Calidifontibacter indicus: one gene and its partner. The protein of the gene in region 2 binds, or shares a complex with, the protein of the main gene of each other region. Links are inferred from orthologs where the notes say so. Each region holds a gene or a part of one and is shown on either strand. Other genes may lie near its edges.

What was found. Proteins that work in one complex are often made in the same cells at the same time.
Region 1: the proteins of uvrA (region 2) and mfd are in contact, whole or in part, in a crystal structure (PDB 4DFC), measured with the Escherichia coli proteins. The link is inferred for Calidifontibacter indicus from one-to-one orthologs.

Annotation. Positions count from the first base shown.
Region 1 is NZ_QTUA01000001.1:1,300,518-1,307,227, reverse strand. The notes cover bases 2,552-6,710. They hold mfd (transcription-repair coupling factor), read right to left. Parts: upstream 6,325-6,710; coding sequence 2,752-6,324; downstream 2,552-2,751. Other genes in these bases: pth (aminoacyl-tRNA hydrolase), read right to left, coding at 6,473-6,710; DFJ65_RS06260 (hypothetical protein), read right to left, coding at 2,552-2,683. In the rest of the region: eno (phosphopyruvate hydratase), read right to left, coding at 1-1,065; DFJ65_RS06265 (nucleoside triphosphate pyrophosphohydrolase), read right to left, coding at 1,180-2,157; more of DFJ65_RS06260, read right to left, coding at 2,171-2,551. UniProt on the Escherichia coli protein: Couples transcription and DNA repair by recognizing RNA polymerase (RNAP) stalled at DNA lesions. Mediates ATP-dependent release of RNAP and its truncated transcript from the DNA, and recruitment of nucleotide excision repair machinery to the damaged site.
Region 2 is NZ_QTUA01000001.1:2,172,606-2,180,598, reverse strand. The notes cover bases 2,464-6,188. They hold uvrA (excinuclease ABC subunit UvrA), read right to left. Parts: upstream 5,790-6,188; coding sequence 2,664-5,789; downstream 2,464-2,663. Other genes in these bases: DFJ65_RS10335 (glycoside hydrolase family 15 protein), read left to right, coding at 5,929-6,188; DFJ65_RS10345 (Rieske (2Fe-2S) protein), read right to left, coding at 2,464-2,554. Outside these bases: excinuclease ABC subunit UvrC, read right to left, coding at 1-1,961; more of DFJ65_RS10345, read right to left, coding at 2,045-2,463; more of DFJ65_RS10335, read left to right, coding at 6,189-7,773; DFJ65_RS10330 (MBL fold metallo-hydrolase), read left to right, coding at 7,895-7,993. UniProt on the Escherichia coli protein: The UvrABC repair system catalyzes the recognition and processing of DNA lesions. UvrA is an ATPase and a DNA-binding protein. A damage recognition complex composed of 2 UvrA and 2 UvrB subunits scans DNA for abnormalities.

The sequences.
Region 1 (6,710 bases), 870 kb from region 2 along the record:
GTTGCGGTGGGCGAGGTCGACGGCGTCAAGGGTCTCGGTGAGCGAGCCGATCTGGTTGACCTTCACCAGCAGCGCGTTGGCGGTGCCGGAGTCGATGCCGCGCTGCAGCCGCTCGGGGTTGGTGACGAACAGGTCGTCGCCGACCAGCTGCACCTTGTCGCCCAGCTGTTCGGTCATCGCCTTCCAGCCGTCCCAGTCCTCCTCGTCCAGCGGGTCTTCGATGGAGACCAGCGGGTAGTTGGCGACCAGGTCGGCGTAGTAGTCGACCATCTCTGCAGACGACTTCGTCTTGCCCTCGAAGGTGTAACCCGACTTGTCGCCGAACTCGCTGGCCGCGACGTCGAGCGCCAGCGCGATGTCCTTGCCCGGCTCGTAACCGGCGGCCTTGATGGCCTCGAGGATGAGGTCGAGGGCGGCGCGGTTCGACTCCAGGTTGGGCGCGAACCCGCCCTCGTCGCCGAGGCCGGTGGCCAGCCCCTTGTCGTGCAGCACCTTCTTCAGCGCGTGGTAGACCTCTGCGCCCCAGCGCAGCGCCTCACGGAACGACTCGGCGCCGATCGGCGCGATCATGAACTCCTGGATGTCGACGTTGGAGTCGGCGTGCGCCCCACCGTTGAGGATGTTCATCATCGGCACCGGCAGCACGTGGGCGTTGGGTCCGCCGACGTAGCGGAACAGCGGCAGACCGGCGGAGTCGGCGGCGGCCTTGGCCACCGCGAGCGACACACCGAGGATCGCGTTGGCGCCGATCTTGCCCTTGTTGGCGGTGCCGTCGACGTCGATCATCTCCGTGTCGATGAGGCGTTGCTCGTCGGCGTCGTAGCCCAGCAGGGCCGGGGCGAGCTCCTCCATCACCGAGTCGACGGCGTCTTCGACCCCCTTGCCGAGGTAGCGCAACTTGTCGCCGTCGCGGCGCTCGACCGCCTCGAACTGACCGGTGGACGCGCCGGAGGGGACGGCCGCGCGGCCGACGGTGCCGTCGTCGAGCAGCACCTCCACCTCGACGGTCGGGTTGCCTCGGGAATCAAGGATCTCGCGGGCGATGATGGCGTCGATGCTGGCCACTGCAGGCTCCTGCTCAAGAGAAAACATGGATGGTTCCGGATACGGGCACCACCCTAACGGCGGCCGCAGCTACCTACAGGTAGCGACAGGCGATGCGAGACAGTGCGCGCTCGGTCAGGCCGAGGCGAGCCGGCGCACGGCGTCGCGCAGGGCCGCGTCGGCGTCGACGCCGGTGCGGCGTCCCTCGGCCACCAGCGCGAGCAGCCGGTCGCCGAGATCGGCGCCCGAGTTGTCGGCGTCCGTCTTGTCGTCGGGGAGCTCGGTGAGTCCGGAACGTTCACGCCGCGCCAACACCTTGTCGGCGATCAGCAGGGTCGACAGCGAGCGCGGAATGCCCTCGAGCAGTGGCGTCGCGCTCTCGGCGCGGTCGGCCTTCTCCGCGGCCTTGATCTGCTCCCAGCTCGCTTCGACCTCCTCGGGGGTCGAGGCGTCACCGTCGCCGAACACGTGCGGGTGGCGGCGCAGCAGCTTGTCGACCAACCCACCGGCGACGTCGTCGATGTCCCACGGGTCGTCCGGGTCGTCGGCTGCGACCCGGGCGTGGAACAGCACCTGGAGCAGCACGTCGCCGAGCTCTTCGCGCAGGTGGTCGCGGTCGCCGTTGTCGATCGCCTCGACCGTCTCGTGCGCCTCCTCGAGCAGATACTTCGCCAGCGACTCGTGAGTCTGCTTCGCGTCCCAGGGGCAGCCGCCCGGTGACCGCAACACATCCATCACGTTGACCGCGTCGGCGAGACGGGCGCCCGGGAGGTCCCAGCTGCCGACCAGCATCTCGACCGGCGCCGGGTCGGCCGCCCGAGTGAGTTCGGCGGCGAGGGCGTCGGTGAGTCCGGGGTCGCCGTCCGGCGAGACGATCCAGACGACGTGCCGGTCGGCCGCCGCCTCGGCGAGCGAACGCCCCAGCAGGGGCATCGACGAAGGATCCGAGATCTCCACCGCCACACCGGAACCGGCGATCGCCGCCGGGGTCGGGTGGTCGGCGTCCGCCGCCAGCACGAGGTCGGCGGTGTCGAGTGCGCGCCAGGCGTCGCGGGTGAGCACGCCCGCGGGCGTGCGAGGGCTGGTGACCAGCAGGGTCAGCGAACCGGCCATGGGCGCGGGGCGCTCAGTTCAGCGCCGGCTCCGCAGAGCCCTTGATCCAGTTGCTGGCGTTGTCGACCGGGCCCTTGCCCTTTTCCCACGTGCCGTAGCGCGGATTGAGTATGACGTCGGCGTCCTTGAACAGCTTCTGCAGGTCGGGGTTGCCCGCCGCGGAGTCGCGCAGCGAGGTGAAGTTGAAGCTGCCCTGCACCGACCGCACCGCGGCGTCGGTGGGGTTGGTGACCTTCTTGAAGGCCTGGCGGGCGACGTCGGCCGAGGTGTAGACCCGGTGCTTCTTCGCGAGGCTCTCCAGGTCGTTGCCGAGCACCATGAAGATCGCCGCGGACGTCGGGTCGAACTGGGACGTCGGCTGCTCGGTGGTGATGTCGCGGACGGCATCCTGCACCTGCTCGGTGCTGATCTTCTCGCCCTTGTAGGAAGCAGCGGTGCCACCGCTGGTGTCGCCGCAGCCGGACAGTGCGGTCGCGGCCACCAGGGCCGCAGCAACGGTGGTGACGCGCAGAGCGGGACGAGACATGGGTTCCTCTCGGGAGCTGTTGAGCGGGTTCATCTTGCCACGACCGGCTGTGCCATCGACGGCGGCCGTCACGCCGCGGCCGCGTCGTCGAGCAGGATGCTGCGGATCAGCTGGGCCGCCCACGTCAACACCTCGGTGTTGCGCACCGGCTTGCCGCCGACCGGGCTGGTCATCGGGGCCGGCACCAGGATGGTCTTGAGCGCCGGGTTGAGCTTGGCGCCCTTGTAGAGCCGCTCAAGTCGCAGCTGGCGGCTCTCGGGCAGCGACTCGACCGGACCGAAGCGGACGAACTTGCCCTGCGTGCCGATGTCGCCGATGCCGGCCTGGCGGGCGAGCACCCGCAGCCGGGCCACCTCGAGTAGGTGTTGCACCGGCTCCGGCGGCGCGCCGTAACGGTCGTTCAGCTCGTCGGCGATCTCTGCGAGCTCGTGCTCGGTCGCCACGGTGGCGAGCTTCTTGTAGGCCTCCAGGCGCAACCGCTCCCCCGGCACGTAGTCGTGCGGCAGGTGCGCGTCGACCGGCAGCTCGATCTTGATCTCGGCCGGCCCGCGGTCGGGCTCGTCGCCGCGGAAGTCGGCGACGGCCTCTCCCACCATGCGCACGTAGAGGTCGAACCCGACGCCTGCGATGTGGCCCGATTGCTCGCCGCCGAGCAGGTTGCCGGCGCCGCGGATCTCGAGGTCCTTCATCGCCACCTGCATGCCGGCACCGAGGTCGGTGTGCTGGGCGATGGTCTGCAACCGGTCGTGCGCGGTCTCGGTGAGCGGCTTCTCGGACGGGTACAGGAAGTAGGCGTACGCGCGCTCGCGGCCGCGTCCGACGCGTCCGCGCAGCTGGTGCAGCTGCGACAGACCGAGCACGTCGGAGCGCTCCACGATGAGCGTGTTGGCGTTGGAGATGTCGAGACCGGTCTCGACGATCGTGGTGCAGACGAGCACGTCGAGCCGCCGTTCCCAGAAGTCGACGACGACCTCCTCCAGGCGGTGTTCGCCCATCTTTCCGTGGGCGGTGCCGATGCGCGCCTCGGGCACGAGCTCACGCAACCTTGAGGCCGCCTTCTCGATGGTCTGCACCTTGTTGTGCACCAGGAAGACCTGGCCCTCACGCATCAGCTCGCGCCGGATCGCCGCCACGATCTGCTTCTCGTCGTAGGCACCGACGAAGGTGAGCACCGGGTGGCGCTCCTCGGGCGGCGTTGCGAGAGTCGACATTTCGCGAATGCCGGTGACCGCCATCTCCAGGGTGCGCGGGATCGGCGTCGCCGACATCGCGAGCACGTCGACCGCCGTGCGCATCTGCTTGAGCTGTTCCTTGTGCTCGACACCGAACCGCTGCTCCTCGTCGACGACGACCAATCCGAGGTCCTTGAACTGCACCTCCTTCGACAGCAGCCGGTGGGTGCCGATCACCAGATCGACCGCGCCGGTCGCGAGGCCGTCGATCACCTCGCGGGCCTCCTTGTCGCTCTGGAACCGGGACAACGCCTTCACCACCACCGGGAATCCGGCGTAGCGCTCGGAGAAGGTGCTGAAGTGCTGCTTGACCAGCAACGTCGTCGGCACCAGCACGGCGACCTGCTTGCCGTCCTGGATCGCCTTGAACGCGGCCCGGACCGCGATCTCGGTCTTGCCGTAACCGACGTCGCCACAGATGAGGCGGTCCATCGGCACCGTCTTCTCCATGTCGGCCTTGACCTCGTCGATCGACGACAGCTGGTCGGGAGTCTCGATGTAGGCGAACGCGTCCTCGAGCTCGCGCTGCCAGGGTGTGTCGGGCCCGAAGGCGTGGCCCGGGGTGGCCATGCGCGCCGAGTAGAGGCGGATGAGTTCGCCGGCGATCTGGCGCACGTGGCGGCGCGCCCGCGATTTGGTCGTCTGCCAGTCGGATCCGCCCATCTTGTTGAGTGACGGCGCTTCACCGCCGACATAGCGGGTGATCTGGTCGAGCTGATCGGTCGGCACGAACAGGCGGTCGCCCGGTTGGCCCCGCTTCGAGGCGGCGTACTCCAGCACGAGGTACTCGCGGGTGGCCCCGCCGACGGTGCGCTGCATCATCTCGACGAACTTGCCGACACCGTGCTGCTCGTGCACGACGAAGTCGCCCGGACGCAGTTCGAGCGGGTCGACCTGCTTGCGACGCCGCGACGGCATCTTGCGCATGTCCTTGGTCGAACCGCCGCCCGGCTGGTTGGAGCCGATCAGGTCTGACTCGGTGACGAGCACGAATTCACTTGTCGGCAGGGCGAATCCGTTGCCGAGCGTGCCGACGGCGGTGGTCACGCGGCCGGCGGTCAGCTGCTCGTCGAGCGGCACCTCGTGCTCGATGAGCAACTCCCGCACCCGCTTGGCGAGGCCTGGTCCGTCGGTGAGGATCAGCGTCCGCAGGCCGGCGGCCGTCCAGGCCCGGATGTCGGCGACGGCCGACTCGGTGTCGCTGCGGTACTGCGGCACCTCCTCGGTGCGGATCGTCACCCGCTCGCCCGGAAGCTCGTCCTCGCTGAACTCGGTGAGTTCCTCGTCGGTCGCGAACGACGACAACGACCACCACGGCAGCCCCTGATCGAGGGCGTGGTCGCGCAGCTCGAGCAGCGACCAGTAGGAGGCCGTGCCGAGCACGCCCCGCAGGTCGACCGGGATCGCGTTGCCGGCGGCGGCGTTCGACCAGCTCGCGTCGAGGAACTCGGCGCTGGTGGCGACCAGGTCGTGGGCTCGGGTGCGGATGCGTTCGGGGTCGGACAGCACGACGTGGGTGTGCTCGGGCAACACGTCGAGCAGGGTCTCCATCTTGTCGCCGAGCAGAATCGGCGACAGCGACTCCATGCCCTCGACGGCGATGCCCTCGCCGACCTTGTGCAGCATGTCGGCGACGCCTGGCAGCTGCTCGGCCAGCACCTTCGCCCGTTCACGCACCTCGTCGGTGATCAGCAGTTCGCGGCATGGCGGCGCCCACAGGCCGTGCTCCGCGATGTCGGTCGAGCGTTGGTCGGCCACCTTGAACCAGCGGATCTCGTCGACCTCGTCGCCGAAGAAGTCGACCCGCAACGGGTGCTGCTCGGTGGGCGGGAAGACATCGAGGATGCCACCGCGGACGGCGAACTCACCGCGCCGCTCGACCAGGTCGGTGCGGGTGTAGGCCGCTGCTGCCAACGCCGCGACGACGTCGTCCAACACGGCTTCCTGCCCCGTGCGCAGGCTCACCGGCGCGAGGTCGCCGAGCCCCTTGGCGATCGGCTGCATGACGGCGCGCACGCTCGCGACGAGCACCTCGATCGGGCCGTGGGTGGAATCGGCGGCGTCGGGGTGCGCCAGCCGGCGCAGCACCGCGAGGCGGCGGCCCACGGTGTCGGAGCGCGGGCTGAGCCGCTCGTGCGGGAGGGTCTCCCAGCTCGGGAACTCCGCGACCGCGTCGTCGCCGAGCAGGGTGCGCAGCGCGGTGACCAGGTCGCCGGCGTCGCGCCCGGTGGCCGTGACCACGAGCAGTGGCGTGCGCTCGCCCGTCGAGTCGCCGTCGGTGCCGCCGTTCATCAGGGCCAGCAGCGGGGCGCGCAGGCCCGGCGCCGAGGCGATGTCGACGAGGTTGGCGTTGCGACGGTGCGCGAGCACCCGCCGAACCGCCTCGTCGCGACCGAGCAGATCGAGCATCGGTTGCAGAGCACTCACGCGCGCAGACCCTTCGACAGACAACACAGAGCACCCCGGATCGGGATCGACCAGGGGTTACGAATGAGGATTCTACGCGCGGCGACCGACAACCGCCGTCCGCCGGAGTCGTTGCAGCCGAGCGGTTCGGTCAGCGGGCGTGCACCTTGTTCTGTGCGTCGGTGAGCCCGAGGTCGACGAGTGTCTGGACGGCGTCTGCGGCGTCGTCGACGAGGAACGGAAGGTCCTTCTTCTCGGTCGAGTTGAAGTCCTTCAGCACGAAGTCGGCTGCGTCCATGCGTCCGGGCGGGCGGCCGATGCCGACGCGCACCCGCAGGTAGTCCTTGCTACCCACCGACGACGTGATGGACCGCAGACCGTTGTGGCCG
Region 2 (7,993 bases):
GGTGCAGCATCATCTTGGCCCAGATGCGTGCGGATCGCCTCCGCAAGCGACGGACCGATGCCGTCGACTTCGCGGATCTCCTCGGCGGTCGCGGCCCGCACCTTCTTGACCGAGCCGAAATGCTTCAGCAACGCCTTGCGCTTCACCTCGCCCAAGCCGGGGATGCCGTCGAGGGCCGACACGGTCATCGACTTGCTGCGCCGCTGGCGGTGGAAGCTGATCGCGAACCGGTGTGCCTCGTCACGTACCCGCTGCAGCAGGTAGAGACCCTCGCTGGTGCGCGGCAGGATGACCGGGAAGTCGTCGCCGTCGACCCAGACCTCCTCCAGCCGCTTCGCGAGGCCGACCACCGGGATGTCGTCGATGCCTAGCTCGCGCAACGCCCGGGTGGCCGCACTGACCTGCGGCTTGCCGCCGTCGACGACGACAAGTTGCGGCGGGTAGGCGAACCGGCGCGGCTTTCCGGTGGTCTCGTCGATCGGTCCGGACGTGGGCGCGTCGTCGTCCAAGTCGTCGAGTTCGACGTCTCCGGCGTTCTCCCGTTCGGCGAGATACCGGCGGAAACGCCGGGTGAGCACCTCGTCCATGGCGGCGGTGTCGTCGAGACGCAGCTCGCCCGACTCGGTGCGGGTGCCGCGCACCCCGAACTTGCGGTACTCCGACTTGCGCGGCAGTCCGTCCTCGAAGACCACCATGCTGGCGACGACGTTGGTGCCCTGGACGTGGCTGACGTCGTAACACTCGATGCGCAACGGTGCCTGCGGCAGGTCGAGATACTCCTGGAGTTCCTGCAGGGCCTGACTGCGCGCGGTGAGGTCGCCGGCGCGGGCCACTTTGTGCCGGGCCAGCGACTGGGTCGCGTTGCGGGTGACCGTCTCCATCAGGGTCTTCTTGTCGCCCCGCTGCGGCACCCGCAACGACACCTGCGCGCCGCGTCGTTCGGTGAGCCATTCGGCCATCGAGTCGACATCGGCGGGCAGCACCGGCACCAGCACCTCGCGCGGCACGCCTTGCCCCGACTCCTCGCCGTAGACCTGCTGTAGCAGCCGCTCGATCACCTCGGCCAGAGCGAGGTCGCCCTCGGCCTCCTTGTCGACGACCCAGCCGCGCTGGCCGCGCACCCGTCCGCCGCGCACGTGGAACACCTGCACGGCCGCCTCGAGGTCGTCGTCGGCGACGCCGAACACGTCGGTGTCGGTCTTGTCGCCCAGCACAACCGCGCTGTGCTCCAACGACTTTCGCAACGCGACGATGTCGTCGCGCCGGCGGGCGGCGGTCTCGTAGTCGAGTTCGGCCGAAGCCTGCTTCATCTGCTGCTCGAGCCGCTTCACGAACCGGCCGGTGTTGCCGTCCATGAAGTCGCAGAACTCCTCGGCGATCTCGCGGTGCTCCTCGGCCGACACATTGCCGACGCACGGCGCCGAGCACTTCTCGATGTAGCCGAGCAGGCAGGGGCGCCCCACCTGACCGGCCCGCTTGAAGACGCCTCCGCTGCACGTGCGCACCGGAAAGACCCGCAACAACTGGTCGAGCGTCTCCCGGATCGCCCAGGCGTGCGCGTAGGGGCCGAAGTAGCGGGTGCCCTTGCGCTTCGCGCCGCGCATCACCTGCGCGCGGGGAAACTCCTCGCCCATCGTGACGGCGAGGTAGGGATAAGACTTGTCGTCGCGGTACTTGACGTTGAAGCGCGGGTCGAACTCCTTGATCCAGGAGTACTCGAGTTGCAGCGCCTCGACCTCGTTGCGCACGACGGTCCATTCGACGGACGCGCCGGTGAGCACCATCGTGCGGGTGCGCGGATGGAGCGCGGTGATGTCCTGGAAGTAGGACGAAAGCCGGCTGCGCAGCGACTTGGCCTTGCCGACGTAGATGACCCGGCCGTCCTTGTCGCGGAAACGGTAGACCCCCGGGTCTACCGGGATGTCTCCTGGTTTCGGACGGTAGGTCGACGGGTCAGCCACAGCTCAAGCCTATGCATCGCCACCGACAGCATCGCCACCGACAAGGGCAAGCCGTCGGGTCAGTGGCCGGCTCAGCGGCAGACTCAGGAGACGATGAGGTTCGCGCCGTCGACCGCGACCTTCTTTTCCGACAACGGCTTGTCGGCCGGGCCGTTGACGACAGAGCCGTCGGACAGCGAGAACGCGCTGCCGTGACACGTGCACACCGCGGCATCGCCGTCGATGCGGGTGATCGGGCAGGACTCGTGGGTGCAGATGGAACTGAACGCCTTGAACTGCCCGGCCTCCGGCTGGCTGACCACGATCTTCTTGTCGGCGTCGATGTAGCCGCTGCCGACCGGCACCTTCGCGGTCGGGATGCTGTCGCCGGAGACCTCCGCCGACACCGACGACGACACCGACGACGCTGCCGACGACGCGCTCCCGGCGGCCTGCGAGGCCCCGGAACTGGCGGACGAGCCGAGGTCGGACGCGCTGGTCTTGGCCGCGTCGACGTCGTCCTTGCTGCAGGCGGCGAGACCGCCCGCAGCGGCGACGACGCCGAGTCCACGAAGCACGCTGCGGCGGTCGGTGGGTCGTTTCTGGTCGCTCATGACAGGCCTTCCGCTAGGACGTTGATCCGGCAACCATCGTCGCAGAGTGACCCCCGGAAGGCGTCCGGGTGGTCGCTAGGAGTTTGCTGAGGAGTGCGCTGCCGGCCGATCACTTCTTCGGTGCGGCCGCCTTCGTGGCCGCCCGCTTGGTCGCGCTCTTGGCCGGACTCTTGGCCGGACTCTTGGCCGGACTCTTCGCGGCACTCTTCGCCGCACTCTTGGCAGTGGGCGCACTGGCGGTGGCCCGTTTCGCGGCGCCGCCTCCGGCCTTCGCCGCCACGGTCGGTGCGGTCGGCGCCGTCCGTGCACCCTTGCCCCGCGCCTGCGACGGACGCGGCTTGCCGGCCGCCTCCAGCAGCGGCCGCAGGAAGCGTCCGGTGTGGCTCGCCTCGACGGCGGCGACGTCTTCGGGGGTGCCTTCGGCGACGACCGTGCCGCCACGGAACCCGCCCTCGGGACCCATGTCGACCAGCCAGTCGGCCGACTTGATGACGTCGAGGTTGTGCTCGATGACGACGACCGTGTTGCCCTTGTCGACCAGGCCCTGCAGCACGCCGAGCAACTTGCGGATGTCTTCGAAGTGCAGCCCCGTCGTGGGCTCGTCGAGCACGTAGATCGTGCGACCGGTCGAACGCTTCTGCAGCTCGGAGGCGAGCTTCACCCGCTGGGCCTCACCACCGGAGAGCGTCGGCGCGGGCTGACCGAGCCGGACGTAGCCCAGACCGACGTCGACGAGGGTGTTCATGTGCCGCGCGATCGCCGGCACCGCGGCGAAGAAGCCCTTCGCCTCCTCGATCGGCATGTCGAGCACCTCGGCGATCGTCTTGCCCTTGAAGTGCACCTCGAGCGTCTCGCGGTTGTAGCGCGCTCCGTGGCAGACCTCGCACGGCACGTAGACGTCGGGCAGGAAGTTCATCTCGATCTTGATCGTGCCGTCGCCGGCGCACGCCTCGCAGCGACCGCCCTTGACGTTGAACGAGAACCGGCCCGGTTGGTAACCGCGGATCTTCGCCTCGGTGGTCTCGGCGAACAGCTTGCGGATGTTGTCGAAGACGCCGGTGTAGGTGGCCGGGTTGCTGCGCGGGGTGCGCCCGATCGGGCTCTGGTCGACGTGCACCACCTTGTCGAGTTGGTCGAGACCTTCGACCGTGCGGTGCCGGCCGGGCACGTGCCGCGCACCGTTGAGCTGGTTGGCCAGCACGTTGTAGAGGATGTCGTTGACCAAGGTCGACTTGCCCGAGCCGGAGACGCCCGTGACGGCGACGAGATTGCCGAGCGGGATCGCGACGTCGACGTTCTGCAGGTTGTGCTCCCGCGCGCCGCGCACCACGATCTGCCGGCCGTCCTGCGGACGGCGTACCGCCGGCGTCTCGATCTGCCGACGTCCGGCGAGGTAGTCGCCGGTGATCGACCGGGTGTTGGCCAGCAGGTCCTTCACCGGGCCCGCGTGCACCACTTCACCGCCGTGCTCCCCCGCGCCCGGGCCGATGTCGATCACCCAGTCGGCCGTCGCGATGGTGTCTTCGTCGTGTTCGACGACGATCAACGTGTTGCCGAGGTCGCGCAGCCGGGTGAGGGTCTCGATCAACCGGTGGTTGTCGCGCTGGTGCAGCCCGATCGACGGCTCGTCGAGCACGTAGAGCACGCCGACCAGACCCGACCCGATCTGCGTCGCGAGCCGAATCCGTTGTGCCTCACCGCCACTCAGAGTCGCGGCCGGACGGTCGAGGGACAGGTAGTCGAGGCCGACATCGAGCAGGAAGCCGAGCCGGGCGTTGATCTCCTTGATCACCTGCTCGGCGATCTGCCGCTCGCGCGGGGTGAAGTCGACCCCGGGCAGGAAGGTGGCGGCTTCGGAGATCGGCAGCGCGGAGACCTCTGCGATCGACTTGCCGCCGACGGTGACCGCGAGGGTCTCGGGCTTGAGCCGCGACCCCTTACAGGTGGGACACGGCACCTCGCGCATGTAGCCCTCGTACTTCTCCCGGCTCCAGTCGGAGTCGGTCTCCGAGTGGCGCCGCTTGATGAACGGCACCACCCCCTCGAAGCCGGTGGTGTAGCTGCGCTCGCGCCCGTAGCGGTTCTTGAACCGCACGTGCACCTTGTAGTTCTGGCCGTACAGGAGCGCTTCCTTGGCCCGTTCGGGCAGCGCGCGCCAGGGGGTGTCGAGCGAGAACCCGAGGTCGGCGCCGAGGGCACCGATCACCCGGGTGAAGTAGTCACTGGAGGTGCCACCGGTCGTCCACGGCAGGATGGCGCCGTCGACGATCGACTTGTCCTCGTCGGGCACGAGGAGGTCGGGGTCGACCTCGAGCTCGGTGCCGAGACCGGCACACACCGGGCACGCACCGAACGGGCTGTTGAACGAGAACGACCGCGGCTCGATCTCGTCCATCGCCAGCGGGTGGTTGTTGGGGCAGGCCATCTTCTCGGAGAAGCGGCGCTCCCGTTCGGGGTCGCCGGCTTCCTTGTCGACGAACTCGATGAGCACGATGCCACCGGCGAGGCCGAGCGCGGTCTCGATCGAGTCGGTCAGCCGCTGCTTGCCCGACCGGTCTTCAGGCCCCTTGGCCACCAGCCGGTCGACGACGACGTCGATCGAGTGCTTCTTCTGCTTCGCCAGCGTGGGCGGTTCACTGAGGGTGACGACCTCGCCGTCGACCCGGGCACGCGAGTAGCCCTTGGTCTGCAGCTCGCCGAACAGGTCGACGTATTCACCCTTGCGTTCGCGCACGACGGGTGCGAGCACCTGGAACCGGGTGCGGTCGGGCAACTGCATCAGCTGGTCGACGATCTGCTGCGGGGTCTGCCGGCCGACCGGCTCACCGCAGATCGGGCAGTGCGGACGACCTGCGCGCGCGTAGAGCAGACGCAGGTAGTCGTAGACCTCGGTGATCGTGCCGACCGTCGAGCGCGGGTTGCGGTTGGTCGACTTCTGGTCGATCGACACCGCCGGCGACAGGCCCTCGATGAAGTCGACGTCGGGCTTGTCCATCTGTCCGAGGAACTGGCGGGCATAGGCCGACAGCGACTCGACGTAACGCCGCTGGCCCTCGGCGAAGATCGTGTCGAACGCCAGCGACGACTTGCCCGAGCCGGACAGCCCGGTGAACACGACGAGGCTGTCGCGCGGCAGGTCGACGCTGATGTTCTTGAGGTTGTGTTCGCGCGCGCCGCTGATCCGCAGGTGGTCGCGGGCGGTCGAGGGTGCGGTGGACGGGGTCTGGGCAGGCACGTCCGCAATGCTAGGCGCGCCCACCGACAACCTCCGATTCGGTGAGCTCCGGTGGCCACCGAGCGTGCCCGAAATCACCCTTCGGGGTGCTGCCGCGACCATCCCGCACGGCCGCTGCGCTGACCGTTACGCTGGCGCGATGCTCGAGGACATTCACGACGAGGTGCGCCGCGCCGCCGAACCCGAGACCACCCCGATCGAGGATTACGCCGTCATCGGCGACACGGAGACGGCCGCGCTGGTCAGTCGGTTCGGGTCGATCGACTGGCTGTGCCTCCCCCGGTTCGACAGCGCGTCATGCTTCACCAACCTGTTGGGTCGTCCCGAGCACGGGCGGTGGCTGCTGCGTCCGTTTGCGGAGGCGGAGACGACCCGGCGATACGTGGGCAACACCTCGATCCTGGAGACCACGCACCGCACCGCCACCGGCGCCGTGAAGGTGACCGACCTGATGCCCTTGGGCATGGAACGGGCCGACCTCGTGCGCATCGTCGACTGTGTCGAGGGCGAGGTCGAGATGCAGCACGAGTGGATCGTGCGGTTCAACTACGGCCGCACCCGGCCGTGGGTGACGCACCTGGAGCGGGCCGACGACGAACCCGAGGCGCTGACCGCCATCGCCGGCCCCGACATGTTGGTGCTGCGCAGTTCGCGCTCGCCGCACGCCGAGGACGGAACCCACCGCGACCGCTGGACCATGAAGGCCGGGGACCGCGAGGAGTTCACGATGAACTGGTTCGCGTCGTGGAAACCGGTGCCGCCACCGACAGATGTCGAGCGGCGCGTGGCGAGGACCTTCGAGACCTCCCAGGCGTGGGCCGCCCAGTGCACCTATCGCGGGCCGTACGAGGACGCCGTCGTGCGCTCGCTGCTGGTGCTGCGGTTGCTCACCGACACCCGACGCGGCGGCATCGTCGCCGCCCCGACGACGAGCCTGCCCGAGGACTTCGGCGGGGTGCGCAACTGGGACTACCGCTACTGCTGGTTGCGGGACGCAGCGCTCACTCTCGAGGCGCTGCTCGGTGCCGGTTTCGTCGAGGCGACCGATCTGTGGCGTGACTGGCTGATCCGTGCGATCGCCGGTGACCCCGAGGACATGCAGATCATGTATGCCGTCGACGGCGGTCGGGATCTGCCCGAACGCGAACTCGACCACCTGCCCGGCTACGCCGGATCCAAGCCCGTGCGCATCGGCAACGGCGCGGTCGACCAGCGCCAGACCGACGTGCTCGGCGAGGTGATGATCGCCTTGCAGGACGCCCGGGCGATGGGGCTGTCCGACTCCGACCGCGGCTGGGCGATCCAGCGTGCGCTGGTGGAGGAACTCGCCGAGCACTGGACCGAGCCCGACAACGGACTCTGGGAGATCCGCGGGCCGCTGCGCCATTTCACCCACTCCCGGGTGATGGTGTGGGCGGCGTTCGATCGTGCGATCCGCGCGGTCGAGGAGCACGGCGCCGAGGGCCCGCTCGAACGCTGGCGGGAGATCCGCGACCAGGTGCGCGCCGAGATCCTCGAGAAGGGTTTCAACCAAGAGATCAACTCGTTCGTGCAGCACTACGACACGACCGAGGTCGACGCCAGCCTGCTGCTGATCCCGCTGGTGAAGTTCCTTCCCGGCGACGACCCCCGCGTGCTCGGCACCATCGAGCGCATCGAGCACGACCTCATGCGCGACGGGTTGCTGCTGCGCTACCGCACCGAGGCGGGCGTCGACGGTCTGCCGGGCGACGAGCACCCGTTCCTCGCGTGCTCGTTCTGGCTGGTCTCGGCCTACGCCCGCGCCGGGCGCGTCGACGACGGCCACCGGCTGATGCAGCGCCTGGTCGCCCTGTGCAACGACGTCGGGCTGCTCGCCGAGGAGTACGACGTCGAGAACAACCGGATGGTCGGCAACTTCCCGCAGGCCTTCAGCCACCTCACCCTCGTCGGCGCGGCCGTCGAACTGGCTGCGGCCGAGGCGGACCGGCCCGGCACCGACTGATCGGACGTAGGGTGGTGCGGTCGGTTTGGGGTACGAACCGGCACCGATCAAGACCGAATCGACACAGGGTGCGCTCCGCGACGCGAGTGCACGGCGACCGTAGGACAGACGAAGGACATCGATGACCACGTACGACGGCAAGGTGCAGCCGGGCGGCGATGCTCAGACGCGGGATGTCGGCAACGCCCGCATCCACAAGCGCAGCGTCGGCTCCATGAGC